One region of the Paenibacillus sp. J2R1T-4 genome, then DNA from elsewhere that is predicted to be linked to it. Evidence: riboswitches for the same ligand, from Rfam matches in the RefSeq annotation. Region 1 holds a riboswitch; each other region holds the start of a gene.
The links. A riboswitch is a leader RNA that binds a small molecule or an ion and turns the genes downstream of it on or off. The one in region 1 is predicted to bind cyclic di-AMP.
Positions count from the first base shown of each region.

Region 2: another riboswitch for cyclic di-AMP. It lies ahead of AC58QD_RS30995 (resuscitation-promoting factor); the one in region 1 lies ahead of AC58QD_RS17050 (TrkH family potassium uptake protein).
Region 3: another riboswitch for cyclic di-AMP. It lies ahead of AC58QD_RS22745 (3D domain-containing protein); the one in region 1 lies ahead of AC58QD_RS17050 (TrkH family potassium uptake protein).
Region 4: another riboswitch for cyclic di-AMP. It lies ahead of AC58QD_RS23840 (hypothetical protein); the one in region 1 lies ahead of AC58QD_RS17050 (TrkH family potassium uptake protein).

Region 1 is NZ_JCAUBA010000009.1:194,815-200,392, reverse strand. Features, by position in the region: gene AC58QD_RS17065 (succinate dehydrogenase cytochrome b558 subunit) at 1-397, opposite strand, end outside; gene AC58QD_RS17060 (LysR substrate-binding domain-containing protein) at 719-1,621, shown strand; gene AC58QD_RS17055 (potassium channel family protein) at 1,650-2,315, opposite strand; gene AC58QD_RS17050 (TrkH family potassium uptake protein) at 2,333-3,673, opposite strand; cyclic di-AMP (ydaO/yuaA leader) riboswitch at 3,774-3,919, opposite strand; gene AC58QD_RS17045 (CPBP family intramembrane glutamic endopeptidase) at 4,169-5,578, shown strand, end outside.
Region 2 is NZ_JCAUBA010000032.1:47,592-53,169, reverse strand. Features, by position in the region: gene AC58QD_RS31015 (HD domain-containing protein) at 1-459, shown strand, start outside; gene AC58QD_RS31010 (TatD family hydrolase) at 490-1,257, shown strand; gene AC58QD_RS31005 (ABC transporter permease) at 1,390-2,595, opposite strand; gene AC58QD_RS31000 (ABC transporter ATP-binding protein) at 2,592-3,338, opposite strand; cyclic di-AMP (ydaO/yuaA leader) riboswitch at 3,603-3,766, shown strand; gene AC58QD_RS30995 (resuscitation-promoting factor) at 4,061-5,200, shown strand; gene rnmV (ribonuclease M5) at 5,449-5,578, shown strand, end outside.
Region 3 is NZ_JCAUBA010000015.1:96,307-101,884, forward strand. Features, by position in the region: gene AC58QD_RS22720 (putative endonuclease domain-containing protein) at 1-151, opposite strand, end outside; gene AC58QD_RS22725 (neutral/alkaline non-lysosomal ceramidase N-terminal domain-containing protein) at 300-1,637, opposite strand; gene AC58QD_RS22730 (AbrB/MazE/SpoVT family DNA-binding domain-containing protein) at 1,790-2,038, opposite strand; gene trmL (tRNA (uridine(34)/cytosine(34)/5-carboxymethylaminomethyluridine(34)-2'-O)-methyltransferase TrmL) at 2,169-2,633, opposite strand; gene AC58QD_RS22740 (response regulator) at 2,754-3,470, shown strand; cyclic di-AMP (ydaO/yuaA leader) riboswitch at 3,539-3,719, shown strand; gene AC58QD_RS22745 (3D domain-containing protein) at 3,727-4,533, shown strand; gene AC58QD_RS22750 (polysaccharide deacetylase family protein) at 4,544-5,557, opposite strand.
Region 4 is NZ_JCAUBA010000017.1:29,103-34,680, reverse strand. Features, by position in the region: gene kdpB (potassium-transporting ATPase subunit KdpB) at 1-1,375, opposite strand, end outside; gene kdpA (potassium-transporting ATPase subunit KdpA) at 1,397-3,076, opposite strand; gene AC58QD_RS23840 (hypothetical protein) at 3,139-3,543, opposite strand; cyclic di-AMP (ydaO/yuaA leader) riboswitch at 3,662-3,881, opposite strand; cyclic di-AMP (ydaO/yuaA leader) riboswitch at 3,968-4,170, opposite strand; gene AC58QD_RS23835 (hypothetical protein) at 4,581-5,021, shown strand; gene AC58QD_RS23830 (histidine kinase) at 5,072-5,578, shown strand, end outside.

The DNA of each region.
Region 1 (5,578 bases):
CATCATGCGTGATATGACCAAGCGCAACCTGAATCCGCGTCTCGAATACGTGCCAGATAATGAAGATTAACGTAATTACACCAGTAATACGCTGCAAGGTGAACATCAGATTGCGGAAATAACCGTAGTTACTGACATTATTCCTGGATTGGAATGCAACGAATAGGCCATAAATACCGTGATACAAGATCGGAAGTCCGATCCCTACAATCTCCAGAAACAACACTAGCGGCAAATCATTCAGCCAGTGAATCCTGTTGACAAAAGTTTGATGACCTTCAGCGCCTCCACGGAACGCCTCATAGTTTGTCAGCAAGTGCTCGATCAAGAAAAAGCCGACAGGAATGACGCCCAGTAAAGAATGGAGCTTTCGATAGTAATACGAGTTTCCAGTCATAGTACAAGAGTTCCCCCCTCAAAAATTAACTAACATGTTCCCTTTAAAATCAGCCATCTTCGATAGACTACCTTTCAAACAAACATCTTCCATTGTACCCCTGCATGTGACAAGCGTCAATAAAATGTCACTTTTTCGACATGAAACGACGGCGAAGCACTCACACCTCACTATTTTCCCATATTCATGCAAGATTTAACCAATGATTGTGAATATTATTTGACAAACTTTATGTTACTCTCAATCCTCTTATAAAGGAAATGCCTTTATTGTATAATTACTTATAACAAATTAGCATATCATCGTAGGAGGATCCCAAAGATGTTGAACCATCTGGATATATTCGCCACAATTGTAGAGCAGAAAAGCTTGAATAAAGCAGCCCAGAGCTTGAATATCACCCAACCGGCCCTATCTCGCAAAATAGGTCAGCTCGAGGACCAGCTTGGAGTCCTGCTCTTTGATCGCAAGGGGAAGCGGCTGGAATTGACCCGAATCGGGTATATTTGCTACGAAACGGCGCTTGATATGCGTAAGCTAGAGGAGAAACTGCTGCACACAATCGCCAAATACCATTCATCCGGAATAAGCAGTATTAAGATTGGAGCTAGTCTGACTACCTTACAGTCCACTTTGCCTGATCTTATCGCTCTGTACACTAAGGATTATCCAGAAATCGATATAAAAGCGCTTACGGGGAAGACTCATGAAATTGTGTCCATGGTCAAAGACAAAAAGGTTGATCTGGGGCTTGTTGCTTCCCGCATCGACCAATCCGAGCTTACCTGCGTCCCTCTGTTTGATGACCACCTTACTCTTGTTCTCCCTACAGGCCACAGCTGGTGCTCCCGTGAAACGATTGATATTGAGGATTTGCAGCAGTTGCCGATGATCCTGTTCTCCAAAGGGACCTGGTATCGGATTCTGATGGACGAATTGTTTCAACGATACTCTGTATCCCCCGATGTGAAGATGGAGATTGATTCGTTCGAGGCCATCATCCGGCTCGTCTCCACTTGTAACGCTGCTACTCTGCTGCCCAAATCTTACCTGCGCCAGACTTTGCTCGAGAACAACGGACTGGTACTGCGGGATGTGAAGGAATTGCGGAATACCACGCGCACTACCTCACTCATATTCAATGAGTCTACAGCTTTGAATGCATCAACATTGATGTGGATAGAAAAAGCGAAGCGCCACTACGCTTCGCCTTCTAATATATAGTACCTTTATTGTACTCCGTCGGGACACATCAACCATTGACCAATTCATGCTCGAATTGTTCAATTTGCTTGTTCGTACCAATAATAACCATTACATCTTTCTCTGCCAACACATCTCCGGCGTTAGGGGCTATAATGACACCACCCTGCTTATTGATGGCTACGATGCTGCAGCCATGACGCGCGCGAGGGTCCAGATCCTTGAGCGATTTGCCATTCATACATTTCGGTACAGATAACTCGGCAATCGTGTAATCCTTGGATAATTCAATGTAATCCAACAGGTTAGGGGACGTCAGCTGGTGAGCCACTCGAATGCCCATTTCCCGCTCTGGGAAAATAACGCGGTCGACCCCAATCCGCTCCAACACTTTACCATGCAGGTCGGAAAGCGCCTTAGCCACAACCATCTTGACACCAGCATCCTTCAGTAGCAGTGTAGTAAGAATGCTGGATTGGATATCATCACCAATGGCCACAATGACACAGTCGAAGTTACGAATTCCGAGCGCACGAAGCGTCTCCTCATCCGTGCAATCGGCTGCGACGACATGTGTCAGCTTGTTCGACATCTCGTCTACGACATCCTCATCCTTGTCGATTCCCAGCACCTCGAGTCCTTGCTCGATGAGCTCCATACCTAAGCTCGAACCAAACCTGCCTAACCCAATAACGGCAAACTGCTTCATTTTCATGGCGTTATTAATATCCCCTAACCAATTATGATTTTACCTTCCGGATGTCTGTACAATTCCTTCTCTACTCTCGGCCCCACCGCATAGGCTACTGTAAGAGGTCCAAGTCTTCCTGCGAACATCGTGAACATGATCAAGAACTTACCAATAGTAGTCAGATCCGGAGTCAGACCCATTGACAAGCCAACCGTGCCGAACGCGGAGGTTACTTCGAACAAGATCATAAGAAAGCTGTGATCTTCCGTCGTGGACAACACCATGGCGACAATCACGACTAACGATAAACAGATAATCGTTAAGGTCAGCGCCTTATAAATGCGGTCCTTGGCCAACCGATAGTGGAAGAACACTACGTCTTCTTTACCTCGAACCATCGCAATCACCGCGCCTATCAACGTAGTGAAGGTCGTAGTTTTGATCCCGCCCCCTGTTGAACCTGGAGAAGCTCCAATGAACATCAGAATGATGATAAAAAACTGCGTGGCTTGCCTCAAAGCTCCGATGTCCAATGTGTTGGCTCCTGCTGTACGAGGGGTCACCGATTGGAATAAAGAGCCAAGCACCTGTCCGGCTAGATTCAATGGTCCTAACGTCATCGGATTCGTATATTCAAAAATGAAAACGACTATGGTTCCGATTGCAATCAAAGCTGTTGTTGCGGTTAACACGATCTTGGAGTGAAGTGTCAGCTTACGAGTCTTACGAAAATCCATCAAATCTGACATCACAATAAATCCAAGACCGCCAAGCACAATGAGCAGAATCGTTACAGTATTGATTAAGGGATCATCCACGTACATCGTTAAACTGCGATACCCTCCGAACAGATCGAAACCAGCATTATTAAACATCGAAATACTGTGAAATAATCCGAAATAGATTGCTCTGCCCAGACTCATATCAAATGACCAGCGAATGCTATACAACACAGCTGCAATGGCCTCAATCGTGATCGAATAAATCAATACCTTGCGAATGAGCCGGATAATTCCCTCCATGCTTCCTTGATTCATGGCTTCCTGAAGAATGAGGCGCTCTTTTAAAGAAATTCGCTTTTTCAACAATATCGCGAAGAGCGTTGCCATCGTCATGAATCCAAGTCCGCCGATCTGGATCAGCAGCATAATCACAACTTGGCCGAATACGCTAAAGTACGTGCCTGTATCAACAACAACGAGCCCAGTTACACAAGTCGCCGAGGTTGCAGTGAACAAGGCATCTACGAAATTCAGACCGAGTCCGTTAGTTGATGAGATCGGCAGAGATAATAAGAAACCGCCGAGTAGGATAATGAATGCAAATCCCAGCGCAAGAATCTGCGGAGGCGCAAGCTGATATACTTTCTTTTTGACGTTCATGCCAGTCACCTCAATGTTGATATACCCGTCCATTCAAAGCGGTATGCAAGGTTCACGGCAACAGAAAAAAGGCATTGGAATTCCAATGCCCTGTACGGTTTGGTTTCCCTGACATAGCCTACGAGGTTAGCTGACGGATTCGGATGGCAGGCCACCCTATGCACCAGATTAAAGTTCGACTGGTGCAATTCACCCCTACTTAAATGGTTCCCCCGTTTTCATACGGAAATTCGGCTTTATTTATTCAATTGATTCGTATTATAGTCCTCTTGAGAGCGATGTACAAAGTCTTTTTAAGCTCGAATTGCGTGTAGAAAGCGGTAACACTGACCTATTCGATGGAGCAATCGACTGTTTTCATGTGTTATCCTAAACAAAAGTCCCGATTGCTCCATTTTCTTTGATAAACAGGCTTGCAACGCTAGAAGTTGGATTTCGTATAGATCTATGATAATTTGAATGGGGACCTATTTCCCGAGAAAAGAGGATGGCAGGTTGCTCTTCTTAGTGCGGTACAAATGGATAACATTAGCCACAATAGGAATAATCTTGTTTCTGTCAGCAAGCTGGTGGCCGATTGGAAGCGGTCGTGACGGCTCTAAGCTGTCCCCTGCAGCAGATAAGGTAATCTCCAAAGACGCAGCTCTTGCAGCCGCTCAGGATTGGCTTAGACAACAGCCTGACAGTAAGGCGCCGTTCAGCAATAATCCAGTCAATTTTCAATCCAACACCCTGTTAAGCGGTTATTTGCAAAAGAATAAGCTGGTTCCAGCTTATGTCGATCACAACGTAACTCAATATCCAATTGAATATTGGCAAGTGGAGTTGAAGGACTCCCTAGGTCTGAAATATTTAATTGATGTGAACATGTTAACAGGAGAAATAGAAGGGTGGCGCAAGTCAGCCTCTAACACCGCTTCATCCAGACGGGAAAGCACTCGAATCGCGGAAACGTACCTTCTGTCCATGCAAAAAGAATTGCCGAAGAAATATACGGTATCCGGACCCGATTCCGAGCATCCTTATCGCTATCTGTTCTCTTATCCCGATGTATCAATCGGTGAAGCTGTACTGACTGCTGAGGTAGAGGTTCGTGACAGAGAGGTTACTGCTTTTCACACCGCGTTCCAAGTTCCGAATTCCCATATTACATGGCTGAACAAACAGGATACTGCCGGCAGCCAGATGGGTCGTCTGAATTTGGTGCTCACTGCTTTAATGGCAATTAGCTCGATTTATTATGCCATCCGACTGCGCAAACAAACCTTATTTCGTCGAGGCCTGCTTCTAGCAGGTGTGTTCATTGCCATCTACATGCTGAATAACTGGAATCAGTTTCCTGCCTTCCAAGCGATGGGCTATTCGCAGAGTCCAGACCCGTTCTCAGGCCATTCTGCAGCTTCACTTCTGGTCGTGCTGTCTAATTTGTTCGCGATCGGGATGGGTATTGTCGCTTATCTTTCCATTGCATCCGGGGAAACCTTGTGGAAACATAGCGGTATGCCAAAAACCCCGCGATGGAGGGAAGCCTCCTTCGGCAGGGAAACCCTCCGTTCCGCTGGCAGAGGGTATGGACTTGCTATGTTCATGCTGGGTTTGCAGGCGGTTATGCTGTGGATCGCTCAGGCCGGCTTTGGCATGTGGTCGGTTAACGATCCTACCAGCTCCTATTACAATTTCTTGTATCCCATGATATTCCCGCTCATGGCTTGGGCTGCAGCGATCTCTGAAGAAGCCGTCTATCGACTGTTCGGCATCGCATTATTCCAACGTCTGCTCCGGAATACGTTTCTTGCTGTGTTGGTCCCTAGTCTGATATGGGCTCTCAACCATACCTTGTACCCGATATACCCTGTCTATACTCGTCTGATTGAAGTGACTTTACTAGGATTAGTGTTCGGATAT
Region 2 (5,578 bases), on a different contig from region 1:
GAGCAATATTTGCAATTGGATGAATCTTATGTTCAGATGACATTAACGCAGTGGACAAGCGAAGAAGATCGAATTCTGGCAGATTTATGCGACAGATTCCTGAATAGGCGATTATATAAATATTTGACATTGGATTTGTACCCGGATTCATGGGAAGAAGAACTAAGGGAATGGATGCGTCGCTTCGGGATCGATCCGGACTATTATATGGAGATCGATTTTTTGACGGACGTGCCCTATGATGTGTACCGGGCAGGGAGCGGCGAAGAAAGCTTGCCGATTATGCTGTTGGATGGTAAAGAAGAGCTTATTGAAATTTCTCGCAAATCGGAGATCGTAAGATCGATCAGCGAAATTCATCAGGGCGAAAAGCGTGTATACTTTCCGGAGGATCTGTTATTCGAACAATCATTGCAGATGCCAGTGGAGTGGAGGGCCAGATTTGGTTGGGGGGCCTAAAGAAAATCGAAGAGGAGCTTATAAACTAGCATGATTATTGATACACATACCCATATGAACGATAAAGCTTTTGATGAGGACAGGGATGAGGCGATTGCTCGAGCTCGCGAGAACGGAGTAAGTCATATTATCAATATTGGCTTCAATCGGGAGACGATTCCAAGCTCAATCCGCTTAGCGGAGCAATATGACTTTGTTTATTCAACAGTCGGCTGGCATCCGCAAGATGCCGTTAACATGAAGGAAGGCGATTTGGAGTGGTTGGAGTCTTTGGTAACTCATCCGAAGGTAGTCGCAATTGGGGAGATTGGATTGGACTACTATTGGGATACGTCACCCAAGGACGTACAGGAGCGAGTCTTCCGCGAGCAGATTCAGTTAGCGCGTAAAGCGAACTTGCCGATCTCGATTCATAATCGCGATGCGCATCATGATGTGGTGAAGATTCTCAAGGAGGAGAATGCAAAGGATGTAGGCGGAGTGATGCACTGCTTCTCCGGGAGTTGGGAAACAGCTAAGATGTGCTTGGATATGAACTTCTATATTTCCTTTGGCGGGCCGATCACCTTCAAGAACGCGAAGCAGCCCAAAGAGGTGCTGGCGAAGGTGCCGATCGATCGGGTGCTCATAGAGACCGACGCCCCTTATTTGACGCCGCATCCTCATCGCGGCAAGCGCAACGAGACCGGCTATGTCCGGCTCGTAGCCGAATCGGCGGCCGAGATTGTCGGCCTGCCGCTAGAGCAATTCGCCGCGCTCACGACGGCGAACGCCAAAAGGCTGTTCCGATTGCCCTAGGGGGCAAACGGAACAGCCTTTTGGCTGCTTGCGCCTGCGGCGGCGGCGCACTCGGCGCGGCCTCGCGCGGTCGCGCGCAAGCACGCGCCCGCGCACGCGCGACGCGCCCGCGCACGCGCGACGCGCCCGCGGCTACGCCGGCCGCTCGCGCCGCATGCGCTGGCGCACGACGCCGGCCGCGGTCACGGCGGCCGCTGGCAGCAGCGCCATCCACGGCGCGAACGCGGCACTTGCGAGCAGCGCGGCCGTGAGCAGCGCAAGAACGGCGAGCTGCGCGCGAAATGCCACTGCGGCCACCGCGTGGCGCATGGCTTCGCCTGGCAGCGGATAGAGCGCAGGCATTACAGCATATGTATGATATTCACGCAGAGCGGATAACTGTACGTGTATGACTAGCGCGAAGAACATGTACAAGCATGATGCCATCCATGGGTCCGTACTTGTAAGTAATAGAACGATTGCAATCATAAGCAACCGGAGCACAATGCTCGTTAATTCTGACCGAATAAGCGTTAAGGCATACAAGAGGACATAGGAATTGCTTTGACGGAAGCCAATTCTCGCTGTTGCAAAAGATAAATAGCGTCGCCTTTTGACTATGGGAGGCATTTCCTCAACGGTTGTAAACCAGCTGAAGAACAAGGAAAAATAGGATTGATGCGTCCTTTCGCGTGCAATCAGCTGTGTCCAATGAACCTGATGTGAGGGCAGCAACCGGATTAATAAACTTACAGAAGCAAATAGGAGTAAGAACGACAATCCAGCAAGAGTGAATCCGTAGCGGAACAAGAGGAACAGGACGATAAAGGTACTGACCCATCTTACCGCTGCAATAAGACGTCGGTGTCCGGCTCGAACTAAATTAGCTTCCTTCCAATTCCCCAGCAGATTGGCGAGCTTTAAAGCGATTATTAGGAACAAAAGCACTAATAGCGGGACAGCGTCCTCACCGAATCCATATCGGTAGAGCGGACCTAACGCGGTTACAACAGAAAAGGTCAATAGAGCTTGTCCAATGAAGCTATAACGGAAAGCCGCTCGGAAATAAGCGGACATGTTGGATTCCAGAGGAAGCAAGAAGACGCTATCCGCGCCTCGAAGCAGCGTGCGAACCGGACTTACCGTGATAACGGGCAGCAAGAGGAGGGTTAACACTAGCGTAAAAGGGAAGTTTTCTGGCAATTGCTTGAGAGAATTCGCGTAAAAGTAAGCCAGCGCAATGCTGGCAAACAGCATAAAGCTGAAAAATCCACTCCTCCCCATATCCCTAGTGTACCGCATTGCGATACCTAGATGGCGTTTGTGCCTTTGCTGCCACAATAAGGTGGGCACCTTCATTTGACGCCCTCCCCAATCAAGGAGAAGAATAATTCTTCTAATGAAATATTTTGTTGTATGCCAGCCTGTTCTTTGATATCCTCAAGTGTGCCATATGCGATCGTGCGACCTTTATGAAGCACAATAAAACGATCGCAATACTTCTCAATTGTCGACAAAATATGAGAACTGATCAACAGTCCGGCACCTTCTTGCTTTCGAGCGACCATAAGCTCTAACAACGAGCGCATACTGAGCGGATCAAGTCCGAGAAAAGGTTCGTCTACAATATAGAGTGAAGGTTCGACAAGAAACGCACACATAATCATCACCTTCTGCTTCATGCCCTTCGACAAATGCTGAGGAAAGCTGTCAAGCTTGTCGCTCATCTGGAATTGGGCACCGAGAACAGCGCATCTGCGTTCGAATTCTTGCTCATCAAGTCCATATACCATGGTAGTGAGCTTCAAATGCTCCTTAATAGTAAGCTCTTCATACAGCTCTGGAGCTTCCGGTACGTAAGCGAGACCAGAACGGAACTGATGCTCGTCACGCAGCGGCTCTTGTCCGCCGATACGAATTGTACCCTGCTGCGGCTGTAACAGTCCTAAGAGATGTTTAATGGTCGTGCTCTTTCCTGCTCCGTTCAACCCAATTAATCCGATCATCTCGCCAGAGTTAACAGAAAAAGTAAGATCATGCAATATTGATTTATTTTTGAAATAACCGCCATACAAATTTTCCACTTCCAAAATCGGTTTCATGCGTCCGCCTCCGATAAAATGATCCTTTTATCCTATCTTTTTTAGAAATTTCAAGTACATTTTTACCTATTTTTTTCAACTAATGACCCGAAAATAATGAAAACATACGTCCGGAAGAGAAGCAGGGAGCTATAGAACTGAAAAAGTGTGATTAAATACACAAAATAAGCTTATTTGCTTGTTTTTGCATACTCCGCTAGCTTTACAGCATCGGAGGAACATCGTACACTAACCTTCATAATAACTTAACTTCATATTGCTATCAATTTCCAATCGCTGAGTTTTCAGAAATGAAAAACGGGGGAACCAGATCAGGTTATCATTGGGGTGAATTTCGTAAGAAAGACGATGAGTGTCTTCGAGCGAATAGGGCGACTCTCACGTCCGAATCCGACAGCTAACCTCGTAAGCGTGAAGAGAGAGGCACTTTGTCGGGCGCCTATGCTTGTATTTGATTTAGCATGGTTCGCAACAGCCGAGAAGAGTCCCTCTTCTTGGCTTTTTAACGTCTTAACCAAGTAAAGCGTTAAAGCGAAAGAGAAGCATCTTTTTTTTCCGAAGTGGTGATATTTGGATCAGGCTCCTCATAGTGATAGGAGGGGGCGGTTGGCCCAAAAATCAACAAGCGGAAAGCGAAGGTGGCACAAATAATAATCCATAGTCGCGTCTAAACCGATCGCGTAACACAAAAGACGGCGGGGCTTATAAGGAGGACCGAAGAAGTGGGAGCTATTCACCAAGGAGAACCCCATGTAAAACGATCATCCAGCATGACCTTCGCATTGCGATGGAAGCGTGAAAACGTGCGTTTGATATTTGCCCTTTCTGCATTTTCAATCGCTATGACTTTCATGTTTTTGGTGTTGTTGTACGGTACGGCTACCAAGAGCGTATCCGTAGTAGTGAATGGACAAGAAACCGTTGTGAGCACTAAACAAGGGGTCCTTCAACGCCTACTGGATGAACTGGCCATTACGGTCGGAGAACATGATCGATTGTCCCAGCCTCTCGAGGCTAAGCTGAAGCATGGGGACACAGTCGTGATCGATCATGCCACTCCGATTCAATTAACGGCCGATGGGAAGACGGAAACAAAGTACACGACAGGAAGAACGGTTGCTGCAGCTTTGCAGGACTTGAATGTCACGGTGGGAGAGCTTGATAAGGTATTCCCTTCTCAGGACACCGGTCTAATTGGCAACGATTCAGTACAGGTGGTCAGAGTTAGCATATCGCTTGAGGATCAGACGGAACCCATTCCGTATGAAACCGTTCAGAAGAATGATCCGAACTTGCTGAAAGGCAAAGAGCAGGTCGTATCGGAGGGCGTAGAGGGTGTTCTCGCCAAGAAAATAGAAAAAGTATTCGAAGACGGTGTTCTTGTATCTGCGAATGTAGTGGATATGAAGGTATCGGCAGAGAGCGTTAACAAAGTAGTTGCTCTTGGAACCAAGAATCCAGTTGTAGTACTATCTGCAGCCTCACCTAATGTTGAAGAGGTGTCTAAGCCGGGGGTAACATTCGGATATAAGCAAATCTTGAATAATGTTACATTAACCGCTTATTCCGTTGATGTCGGCTCTACTGGAAAGACGAGTGATCATCCCCAGTACGGCCTAACGTATTCGGGCACGAGAGTGACTGAAGGACGCACAATCGCCGTAGATCCCAAAGTAATTCCTATTGGTTGGTGGGTTTACATTGAAGGTATTGGACTTCGTCGCGCTGAAGATATTGGCAGTGGTGTGAAGGGCAACAAAATTGATGTTTATTTCGACAATCTTGACTACGCCAAACGCTTTGGCTTGAAACGTGGATACAAGGTTTACATTATCGGAAAAGATAAGCCGGCTTCTAGTTAAGAGGGGCTTGAGCTAATCTGGAACGTTCCCGGCAAGGCGTTCAGCATTGATGAAATCCCAATAAATCGGGTATAGTGTACAATAGAACCTTATGTAAGTCGAAGAAGAGGACGACCGCCCCTCTTCTTTTGTCGTTTTTGATGTATTAATTTATGTATGCTATTCTAACGGAATTCAGGCTTATTTTGTTTCAGATTTAGTTAGATTTTTCGAAGTATTTTTTGTGAAAGAAAGGGACGAGTTTTAAGGTGATCAAAGAAGTCATTGTTGTGGAAGGCAGGGATGATACGATAGCGATTCATCGCGCTGTTCAGGCTGATACTATAGAGACCGGCGGGTCTGCAATCAATTCGGATGTGATCCGGAAGATCGCCCTGG
Region 3 (5,578 bases), on a different contig from region 1:
TCCCCACAGCCGGCCACCATATATACTGGGCAAACAGCTTCTCCGCATGTTCATGACCTGCCTCTAATCTCCTCAGACGTTCCCCCTCACGCAACGACAAATGTCTCAACAGCCAAGCCGAATAACTGGTTTCAAACAACGACAATTTCATCATCCCCTCCATTATGCTCACGAAAAAAAGCGCCATTCCGAATCCCCGATCATCGACCGGTACATTCAGAACAGCGCGTGCTTCGCGTCCGTAATTTGGTTGTTACATGTTACATTTTAACACAAATCCATTGCTTTCATTCCCAACTTCACAAAACCGCCTTAGCAATCTGCCCAATGATGATATCTTCAATCTCAGGCACGAACGGTCCCCTCAGGCCGAAGAAGTAATTACAAGTAGCTTCATAGCCGCCTTCATGAATCATTTGCGCCGTTGGAATGTAACAGAATACGCCGTTCGTATAGCCTAATACCAGCGTCTTACCTGTACCGAACATCTTCTTGATCATTAAAGCATATTGCGTGGACACTTCACCTTCAATGGACACAATCCGTGTCTCTTCATCTAATTGCCAGATTGAGATGAAGATAGGCATCCGATCCTGAATCGTTCCGTCTTGTATGGCTTGAATGGTCCTCCGAGCTGAATTTTGATAAAATTCTCCCGCCGTCGGATCGTTCATAATCTTCTCATAAAACTCAACCGGAGTTTGCTCCGTATAAATATACGGATCTAACAACACAGATCGGAAGCCGCTGCTTCGCACAGGAGTGAATGATCCGCTCTCCATCAATTGTGCGACTTCCTTGGCCAGATCAACTCCCGCTTCTTCCATCTCTTCGTAAGTACAGGACTTGAACTTGTCTCCGTCCGCACTTTTCATGGGCTTGATCTCGCCGGCGCAGCCTTGCAAGAAGATAGCTGTTGCGCCGGGATAAGCTTCCTCTAACCAGTTAGACGTCTTCCCAGCAAAGTCTCCTGAGAACAAGTAGTTGGCAGAGCCCATCGCCGTTGTATGACACCCGTAATTATATAAAATTCCTTTTACGATCTGATCGGCATCCACCAGCTTCAGCACGAATAAATCCTTATCGATCTTGCCTCCGTAGTAAGGCTTCCACTGTACACCGCCTTGTCCATCAGGCAATCTTCGGCTAATCCCAAAATCAGAATCTGCCCGGCCTATCAGCAGCTCCCCTTTAGTCAGGTTAGCATAACAATGCCGGACCATCCGCAGCAACGTTTCTTCTATGTAATCGTAGTATAGTTCATCCTCTGTATAAACGAGTTCTTCCTCGGATAATGGCCACTTTTCTTGTCCCATACTGTAGCCGCCTCGTCGCAACGAAACATCACGACCCGTGAGAAAGACGGAATGATGGGTGTGCGAGAAGTTAATCATCACATCCGCATGCTCTAGACCGAATGCATCCTTCAACGCATTCTTGATCCCCACGATGAAGCTGCGGTCTGAGCCTAACATGTCAATCGTGATCATCAGCAAGGATTTGTCCGCCTGTAAGAGCACAGCCTTCATCATAATGGGATCGTGGACACCCTCAGACTTATGGGTCCGCGCCCCGTAACCGTGCATGAATACAGGATGATCGGGTGTAATGATTTCTTGAGCTGTGCAGAATAACATGATGATTCATCTCCTCAGTCTCTTATAGTAGGAAAAAAGAGACTATCCCTACAGTCATGTATGACTGACTAGACGTCTCTTGCGCACAATCATTTCTGTATTAAGACTGCTCTGGATGCTAACGATGCACGCCACCGGGAAATCCTTGGAGATTATGCCCGTATTTGCGTCATTTCCCCTAAGCATCCTTGGCAGATATGCTTTTCTTTATATTCCGTTACTTCATTCATTTCCCCGCAAAAAACACATTTTGGCCGAAAACGCTCAAGCAATATTTGATCACCGGCTACCAAAATTTCTACAGGATCTCCTTCATTCATTCTGTAACGCTTTCTGAGCGACTTAGGCAATACAATTCTGCCCAGTTGATCAACCTTACGGACGACGCCAGCTGGCCTCATCAAAGTTCCCCCTCCGACAAATGTAACGAAAAAACGCAGATCATGTTCGTCCTACTATATTCGCTATTTGTTCGGAAAATCCTGCTTATTTCATGCCATGGGGTCGCAATATTTGCAAGTTCGATGCCTTTTAGCTTAGTCCAAGGAATTGATTTTGCCTTAAACCTTCGAATAACACAATGGCCGCCGAATTGGATAGATTCAGAGAGCGCACGGCATCCGTCATAGGCATCCGAATACACGTATCTCGATTGGCTTGCACCAACTCGGGAGGAAGGCCCTTCGTTTCCTTGCCAAACACAAACATATCTCCGTCTTTGTATTCAAATTGTGTATACAGTCGAGCTGCCTTAGTAGTGGCATAGAAATATCTGCTAGTGCTGTACTGCGCCTGCAGTTCCTGGAATGAATCGTAATAAGCTACGTTTACAGCATGCCAGTAATCTAGCCCTGCACGTTTTAAAGTCCGGTCATCGGTATCAAATCCTAACGGTCTCACCAAATGCAGATGAGTCCCAGTCGCCGCGCAAGTTCTAGCGATGTTCCCGGTATTCGCCGGAATTTCCGGCTCCACAAGCACAATATGAAAAGCCAAATCCTTCACCTCATCGAACATTTTAACATCCACTTTACAAAGGATGCAAATTCTCCTTATATACTTGCGCCATAATGAATGTATTGTTAACCGACTATGATCGAAAAGGAGACCTAGATGATGACAAAAAAACGGATACTAGTTGTTGATGATGAACCCTCAATCTCCACTTTGATAGAATACAATTTGAAGCTTGTTGGCTATGATGTGCAATGTGTGTATGATGGTGAGGCCGTCTTTGAAGTGCTTTCTAAATTCCGTCCGGACCTGATCGTATTGGATCTGATGCTCCCCAAGCTGGATGGTATTCAAGTATGCCGTAAGCTGCGCAGCCAGGATAACCGGGTACCGATCATTATGTTAACCGCTATGCAGGATTTGTCTGACAAAATACAAGGCTTGGATAATGGCGCAGACGACTATATGACCAAACCATTCAGCCCGCAGGAGCTTATTTCCCGCATTCAAGCCATTCTTCGCAGATTGAGTACCTTGCCTTCTCTTACGGAAGATAAACTGCAAATCGGTCCAATCGAAATTGTTCCTGATCAACGTGAAGTGAATATGCACGGTAATCCTGTCGAGTTAACGCCAAAGGAATTCGAGCTGCTCGTCTTTCTCTGCAAACATCGAGGAAAAGTGCTCAGTCGTCAGCAATTGTTGCACGGGGTATGGGATTATCACTTTCTCGGGGACACCCGAATCGTAGATGTTCACATTAGTCATTTGCGCGATAAAATGGAAAAAAATGCTCGAAATCCTGAATATATCATGACTGTTCGCAACGTTGGATATAAGCTTACGGAGCCTTCTGCGAAGGAAATTATTAGTAGGTAGGAAACGTTTTCAATAGAGGTACCCATATTTTGGGCATTTATCCGATCGGATAGGTATGTTACTCTTTTGTTTATGCACGGCCGAAACTGTCCATCCAATCAGCTTGATTGCGACAGTGCGGGGGATGATTTATTGCGGACTTCTGTTCATCAAGTCCGATGGGGTGAATCGTTACTTCAAGCAACGAAGGGTTGTATCCTCAGCCCAAACCCGACAACTAACCTCGTAGGCCTATTTACAAAAGGAGCGATGTACCTTGAAATCCAAATTTGTCACCCGAACGTTAGCTACTGTAGCGTTAGGAGCCTTCTGTATTGGCGGGACAACCGTCTTTGCGGAAAATGTAATCAAGCTGCTTCCGGAAGAACTCATCTCTATTGCTCCAACCGTTAAAGAAACGGAACAGATTAACAATTGGGAGCCAATTGCCCCTGCTGTACCGATCACGTTCGATTCTCAAGCAGGTTGGGATTTGCAGCGTCCTAATCTGAGATTAGAGCTTTTGGAGCAAGCACTATTCGTAACCGCTGATGTTCCGCCAGCACAATCAGCAGAACCCGCTGCAGTCCCAGCGCCTCAGCCTACACCTGCTCCCGCAGCCACTCCAAAAGCTGCAATTGTGAACAAAGCCAAAGCTGTAACTAAGCCTGCTACAGCCTCGAAACAGGCGGCAGCGCCTCAATCAGCACCTACAGCGGATACGCAAAACAAGACCGTTCAGGATAGCAACGGGAAACCCGTTTCCTATAAAAAGGTTATTCAAGCCAAGGCATCCGCCTATTCCAGCGCAACGGAAGAGAACGGCAATTATGGCGCAGTAGATTATTTTGGCAATGCGCTTAAGCTTGGTACGATAGCAGTTGACCCATCCGTCATCCCGCTTGGCACAACGGTTCTGGTCAGAGGACATAGTTTTGACGGTCTACCGCAGACACTTATGGCAAAAGCGACAGATATTGGTGGAGCCATTAAGGGTAATCGAATTGATATCTTCATTCCTGGGTCTAGAGATTATGTCAAAGGTTTTGGCATTCAAAATGTAGAGATCTACGTTTTGAACTGACCCTTGTTCTTTATAACTGCTTAGGTATATTCAATAATTGAGGGACGGTTACGAATTCGTAGCCGTCTGCTTTTAATTTCTGGATAATCGTTGATAACGCTCCTACCGTTCCAGATAAATCCTGATTGTCTCCGCCTGCTGAATGCTGCAGAACAATTGCCCCGGATTTGACCGTGCTTAATATATTATGAGAAACTTGCTCCGCGGATAACCCTTTCCAGTCTAAGGAATCTACATTCCAGTTCACGATCATATATCGATGGTCGCCGGTCCATTTCAGCTGTTCCTCTGATATTGCTCCATATGGCGGTCGAATCAGCTTAGGGCTGTATCCAATTTGCCCGCTCAGAATCCGGGTCGTTTGATTAATCTGTTGCTGAAAAGCCAATAAGGACAACTTGGTAAAGAGCGGATGATTATAAGAGTGATTTCCAATGACATGTCCTTCCTTAGCAATACGGCCCACAATTGCCGGATGTGCCTCCGCTCGTTTACCAACTAGGAAGAAGGTTGCTTTCACATTTGCGGCTTTCAATACATTCAGGACTTGAGGCGTATATAGATCATCAGGACCATCATCAAAAGTTAGCGCGATTTTACGTCCTTGCGATTGCCCCTGGAATTTGAAAATGTCGGAATATTTACTTCTTAATTCAGCAAGGGTCAGTTTTTTCTGTGACATCTCCTGCTGCCGTTGGACGGGAATTGAAGGTTTCTTCTTCACAGATGCAGGCGAAGCAGGGGTCGGCACTGGTGCTGGGGCTGGCGAAGGAATAGCAAGCGGAACAGATGGCTGAGGCATAACAACACTAGGCAGAGGAGTTCGCTGCATGTTGGAATCCATGGATGATAAATTCGCGGTTGATTGTTCTCCACTAGAAATATTGACATCGCGATGAATGGCTTCGTGATCCTTCTGCTCTGAAGCGGATTTCGCTCCGCAGCCTGCTAACCCAATTGCTATCGCAATTACGAATATGGCAATAGAAATTGGTTTCGATACATAATCGATATGTTTTTTCATCGTGAGCCCCCCGTTTCCTCT
Region 4 (5,578 bases), on a different contig from region 1:
TGCGAAGCTGCTCGAATCGTTCCTTCATCCCAGGCTTAACAGTATCCTTCAAATAAATAAGCCCTACAATTGATCCATCTACTGCTACAGCAAGCGGCGTACCGCCTTCCGATGCAATGGCGTTTCCCTTCGTCTCGAGATCAGACGGAACTTCGCCGCCCTGTGCCAGAACCCACTTTCTCACGGCATCCACAGCACCCTTACGCACTTTGCGTCCATCCGTCAGGTTGATCCCGCTCATCCTGGTTTCGGCCTTGAACTCTACGAACTCACCGCCTTCAGCGAGCGTACTATCATAACTGCTCTCCTGTTTCTTCAGCAGCTCCAGCACAGAGCGTCCTTCCGGTGTCTCATCCTTAACCGAGCTGATCGCCGCCCACTGGGCAACCGTATTAACCGTCTCCGACCCGACTGGGACGAATTCACTAGCCATCCGATTGCCGAATGTGATCGTTCCCGTTTTATCCAGAATCATGGTGTTAATATCACCCGCCGCTTCGACCGCTTTCCCAGACATAGCGAGTACATTAAACTGAGTCACACGATCCATCCCCGCTATTCCAATCGCTGACAACAAGCCTCCAATCGTTGTAGGAATCAGGCAGACCAGCAAGGCAATCAAAACAGGAACCTCCAGCTCTACACCGACATAACTGGCAATTGGGGCTAATGTTGCTACAACGATAAGGAAGATCACCGTGAGACTGATTAATAAGGTGTTCAGAGCAATCTCATTAGGTGTCTTTTGCCTCTTGGAGCCTTCAACTAACGATATCATCCGATCAATAAAAGACTCACCCGGATCACTCGTGATGCGGATTTTGATCTGATCACTGACAACACGCGTACCGCCCGTAACGGAGGAGAAGTCTCCTCCTGCTTCTTTTATCACCGGGGCAGACTCGCCTGTAATGGCTGATTCATCCACCGATGCCAAGCCTTCCACGACATCTCCATCGCCTGGGATCATTTCTCCTTGAGAGACAACTACCAGATCGCCTTTACGAAGCTCCGTAGAAGGAACCTGTTTCACTCCAGAGCTTACAACTTTATTGGCAGTGATCTCACGTTTGCTTTTTTTCAAAGAATCCGCCTGGGCCTTTCCTCTGCCCTCAGCCAGCGCCTCAGCGAAGTTCGCGAACAAAAGAGTGAAAAGCAAGATCAGAAACACAAAGATATTAAAGCCCAGCCTGTGCTCTGTTCCGAAGTAACCCGGGAATATAGTCATAACTAGAACAATAAACGTACCGGCTTCCACCACGAACATAACTGGATTTTTGAACATGGCAACAGGATTCAGCTTGATGAAGCTGTCCTTAATTGCATTTCGGACGATATCGCCTGACAGCAATTTCTTTTTATTCGTATCCACAATGTTCTCCACCTTTCTCCACGCTTAACGAATCGTCAAATGCTCAGCAATCGGCCCCAATACAATAACAGGCAAGAACGTCAACGCGCCTATGATTAGAACCGTTCCCACCAGAATGCCTACGAATAAGCGATTATCGGTCCTAAAAGTGCCTATCGTCTCAGGAACCCACTGTTTCCGAAGCATAGAGCCGCACACAGCCAGCATGAGCACCATCGAAGCATACCGGCCAAGCAGCATTACGATACCCGTTGATATATTCCAGAAAGGCGTATTATCTGCTAGTCCTTCGAACCCGGATCCATTATTGGCCGCAGACGATGTAAATTCGTACAACACCTGCGAGATCCCGTGAAAAGAAGGATTCGTAATTGCAACCGTACCTAGTTCACTAACAAGAGCCAATGCAGTCGGCGCTAATATGATCAAAGGATGGACCAGAATAGCTGCTGCAATCAGCTTCATCTCGCGTGCTTCGATCTTCCTACCGAGAAATTCGGGTGTCCGACCAACCATCAATCCAGCCAGGAATACGGCTAGAATCGCATACATGAGCATATTGACTAGGCCGACGCCTTTACCCCCAAATACACAGTTAAGCATCATTAATGCAAAAGGAGTGATACTGCCAAGCGGAGTCAAGGTATCATGCATATTATTGACTGTTCCTGTAGTCGCTGCAGTAGTTACCGTTGTAAATAGTGCGGACTGGGCGATGCCGAAGCGGACTTCTTTGCCTTCCATACTGCCTTGCGATGCGTCTATACCTAGCCGGTTCATAACTGGATTCCCGCTCGATTCTGCGGCATAGTTAAGTGATAAGAACCCAATGAACAGAATCATCATCGCCGAGAAAATAACCCAGCCCTGCTTGCGGTTCTTAGCGAACATTCCGAATGTATAAGGAAGCGCAGCAGCCAAACACCACATGGATAAAATCTCAATGACATTCGTAATCGGATTCGGATTCTCATAGGGATGAGCGGAGTTCGCTCCGAAGAAACCTCCCCCGTTCGTACCCAAATGTTTGATCGATTCGAGTGACGCTACCGGCCCTATAGCAATTTGTTGCACCGCGCCTTCCAGAGTCGTTGCTGACAAGGTAGGTTTCAACGTTTGCGGGACTTGCAGGGCAACTAAAGCAATTGTCACGACAAAAGCCAGCGGAAGAAACACCCTTGTATGAGCCTTCACGAAATCCTCGAAGAAATTCCCTATTGTATGTCCCTTGTTGGTGATTCCTCTAATAAAAGCGATCGCAACACACAAGCCTGTAGCAGCAGAAGTAAACATCATCATCGTTATGACCGCGATCTGCGAGAAATAAGACAAGCCCGTTTCCCCGCTATAATGCTGAAGATTCGTGTTGGTCATAAAGCTGATCACCGTATTGAACGTAAGCGAGTTTCCCATACCGGCAATTCCATTCGGATTGAGAGGCAGGTTCCCTTGCAGCCTGAGAATAAGATAACTAACCACCATCAAAACAATGTTCATGCCTATGAAACTAATTGCGTATGTCTTCCATGTCATGCCCTTACGTTCTCTGAGTCCAATGATTGAATAGATCGGTCTCTCCAACCAGTTGAACCAGCGGTCCGTTCGGTTCGTCTCATTCGAGAACACATGGAACAGATAAGATCCGAGCGGCTTAACAAGCAGAACAAGCAACACAATGACAATACCCATTTGTATAATCCCCATCGCTAACAAAACTCCTCCCAAGGGACGCTATTACTCAGCGACTCCTTCATTTCCTTCATGCCCTACAGCGTTTCTGTCAGAAATGAAACCTCATTACTATGCGTATGAATGACATAAGTTGCTCCTAGCCCTTTGTATATAAGCCGAGGACGACTCTCCAGTGTAATCACATAGATTGGCTTCGCAGTCCATGTCCGACATATCTGGATATACCGACAGCACAAGGTTTGGCTTGTTTCGAAGAGGAACACTTTCCCGACAGGAAAATCAGGAAGACTCCAGGTCGATTGGTCAATTGTGTCCAGCAATATCCAATCTTTTGCCCCAATTTCCTTATATTTATCCCTTTCGGCTTTATTGTTGACCAATAGAGCAAATGGAAGCTTCATTCGCATTACTTCACGTACAAATACTTCTCCCGCTTTGTTCGGTGCAGAAATGAGTATTCTTTCCGTCTGTGATCCCATTCTTAGTTTCCTCCTGTACACTTTTAAGGCAACAAAAAAGAAGCCTGCGGAAGAGGTGAACTCTTCTCGCGGCTTCATTCATGCACAGCCAAACAGACCGTGCCTTGCCACGACAATCGTTTCCTCTCTCAATACGCTTACGAGGTTAGCTGTCGGATTCGGGCTTGAGAGTTGCCCTACTCATCTAGGAAGCGAACCTATCACTAAAGGCTGCTTTCATGCTTGAGATTCACCCCTGGGAGCACGTTCACTCTGCACGATCTTGCTGCGATACGAGCTCAGGCTACCTGTTGGTTCCCCCGTTCCTTTTCCATTCAAGGACTCAGCGATTCATTCATTTCACTTCATTTACTTCAATTAACTTCACACCAAAAAACCACAGAGGCGTAAGCCCCGTGGTCGCATTAGCCGATCACAAGCTTCATCATCCTCTCTACATCTGCTTACGAGGTTAGCTGTCGGATTCGGACGGTGAGAGTCGCCCTACTCGAGTTACAGGATTCATGGTTCCTTGTCCCTCGAGATTCACCCCATGCCATGCCTATAACGGCTCTCACACCGTCCAGACATCGCTTATATTGGTTCCCCCGTATTCCTGACGTGCAGGAATTTCAGCGATTCACAATAAAACTTTCGCTATGAATCATGAGACGTATCATACGCCTGAGCCGTTCCAGTGTAAAGAATAGCTGATTTTGAAAATAAACCATTCCAGACTTTTATAGGGACCATACACCCATTTATCTCCGTAATTCTCTATATAAGTCTCTATTTCTCCTGATATTATTCCTTTTATGAAATAACTAGCAATCGCAAGGAACCGCCTTATATTCAAAGCCATTCCGAATTGATTTCGCTTTCATTCCGCAAATTATCCCGAAATTGACTCTGTATCACCTTCATTGAGGTTTTACTTTGCTTATCCCTGAGCGTAAGATTCACATTAATTTACAATTTCTTGACCCTGCTTCATGTTTGTTGATTATGTTTATATGAATTCATATGACCTTAAATCGGACTAGGAGTGTGACTAAGGAATGCTTGCAGAATCTGTTGATCCCTATCTGGATCCTATCGCTAACATCCATTTTATTCATCAAACCCCTTCCATCCGCAGAATTAGCACCATGGAACTCTTTCTATTTGAATATAAAAGCTGTATGTTAAAAATAACTAGCGGCGGTGTTAATGGTTGGGGAGAATGTGTTCTGCCTGAGGGCAGCAGCCCGATTAATCTCGTTCGATGGGGCGGGGTATTCGTCGATCTGAAGGGGTTATGCTTGTCAGAATGCCTTCTTCATATTAGAGACAAGGAAATGAGCTGGGGCGCAGAACGGTGTCAGTTGGCTCAATCTGCTTTGTTCCATCTTGCTTGGCAGATCCAGAATCCGGAATACAGCGCCATTCAAGAGACGGATCGTTCTCCCTTATCACGCCATTATTTGATCGAGCAATCCCAGTCCTATTATTCATTCTGATGGGACACAATGTAGATATAGCCTATTTATAGGAAGTGAACAATCTCGCGATGGACCCATTCAAGCGGAAAACGCCAGAAGAAATTCTACATTCCATCTCCAAGCTGCATCAGGGAAAATTGAAAATTATTATCGGCGCAGTCAGCGGTTCTGGCAAAACTTATCATATGCTGCGCGAAGGTCAGCAATTGAAGCGGGAGGGCATTGATGTCGTGATCTGTGCGGTGTCTACTTCACGGCGGCCGGAAACAGTTGAACAACTGGCTGATCTGGAGAGAGTTCCTAGCATACGTTGGATGGACGGAGACATCGAACGGAAGGATCTCAACCTGGACGAGCTGCTTGTGCGCAACCCCGAAGCCGTTCTCGTAGATAGTCTCGCTCATCGGAACCGGAAGCAGGCCCAGTTCGCAACACGTCTCCAAGATATCCGTTTTTTGCTCGGTCACGGCATTAGCATAATTACGACTATTAATGTATATGAGTTGGCCGGTGTAGACTCCCTTGCGAAGGAATGGACAGGCGTACAAGCAGAATGTACAGTACCTATTGATACG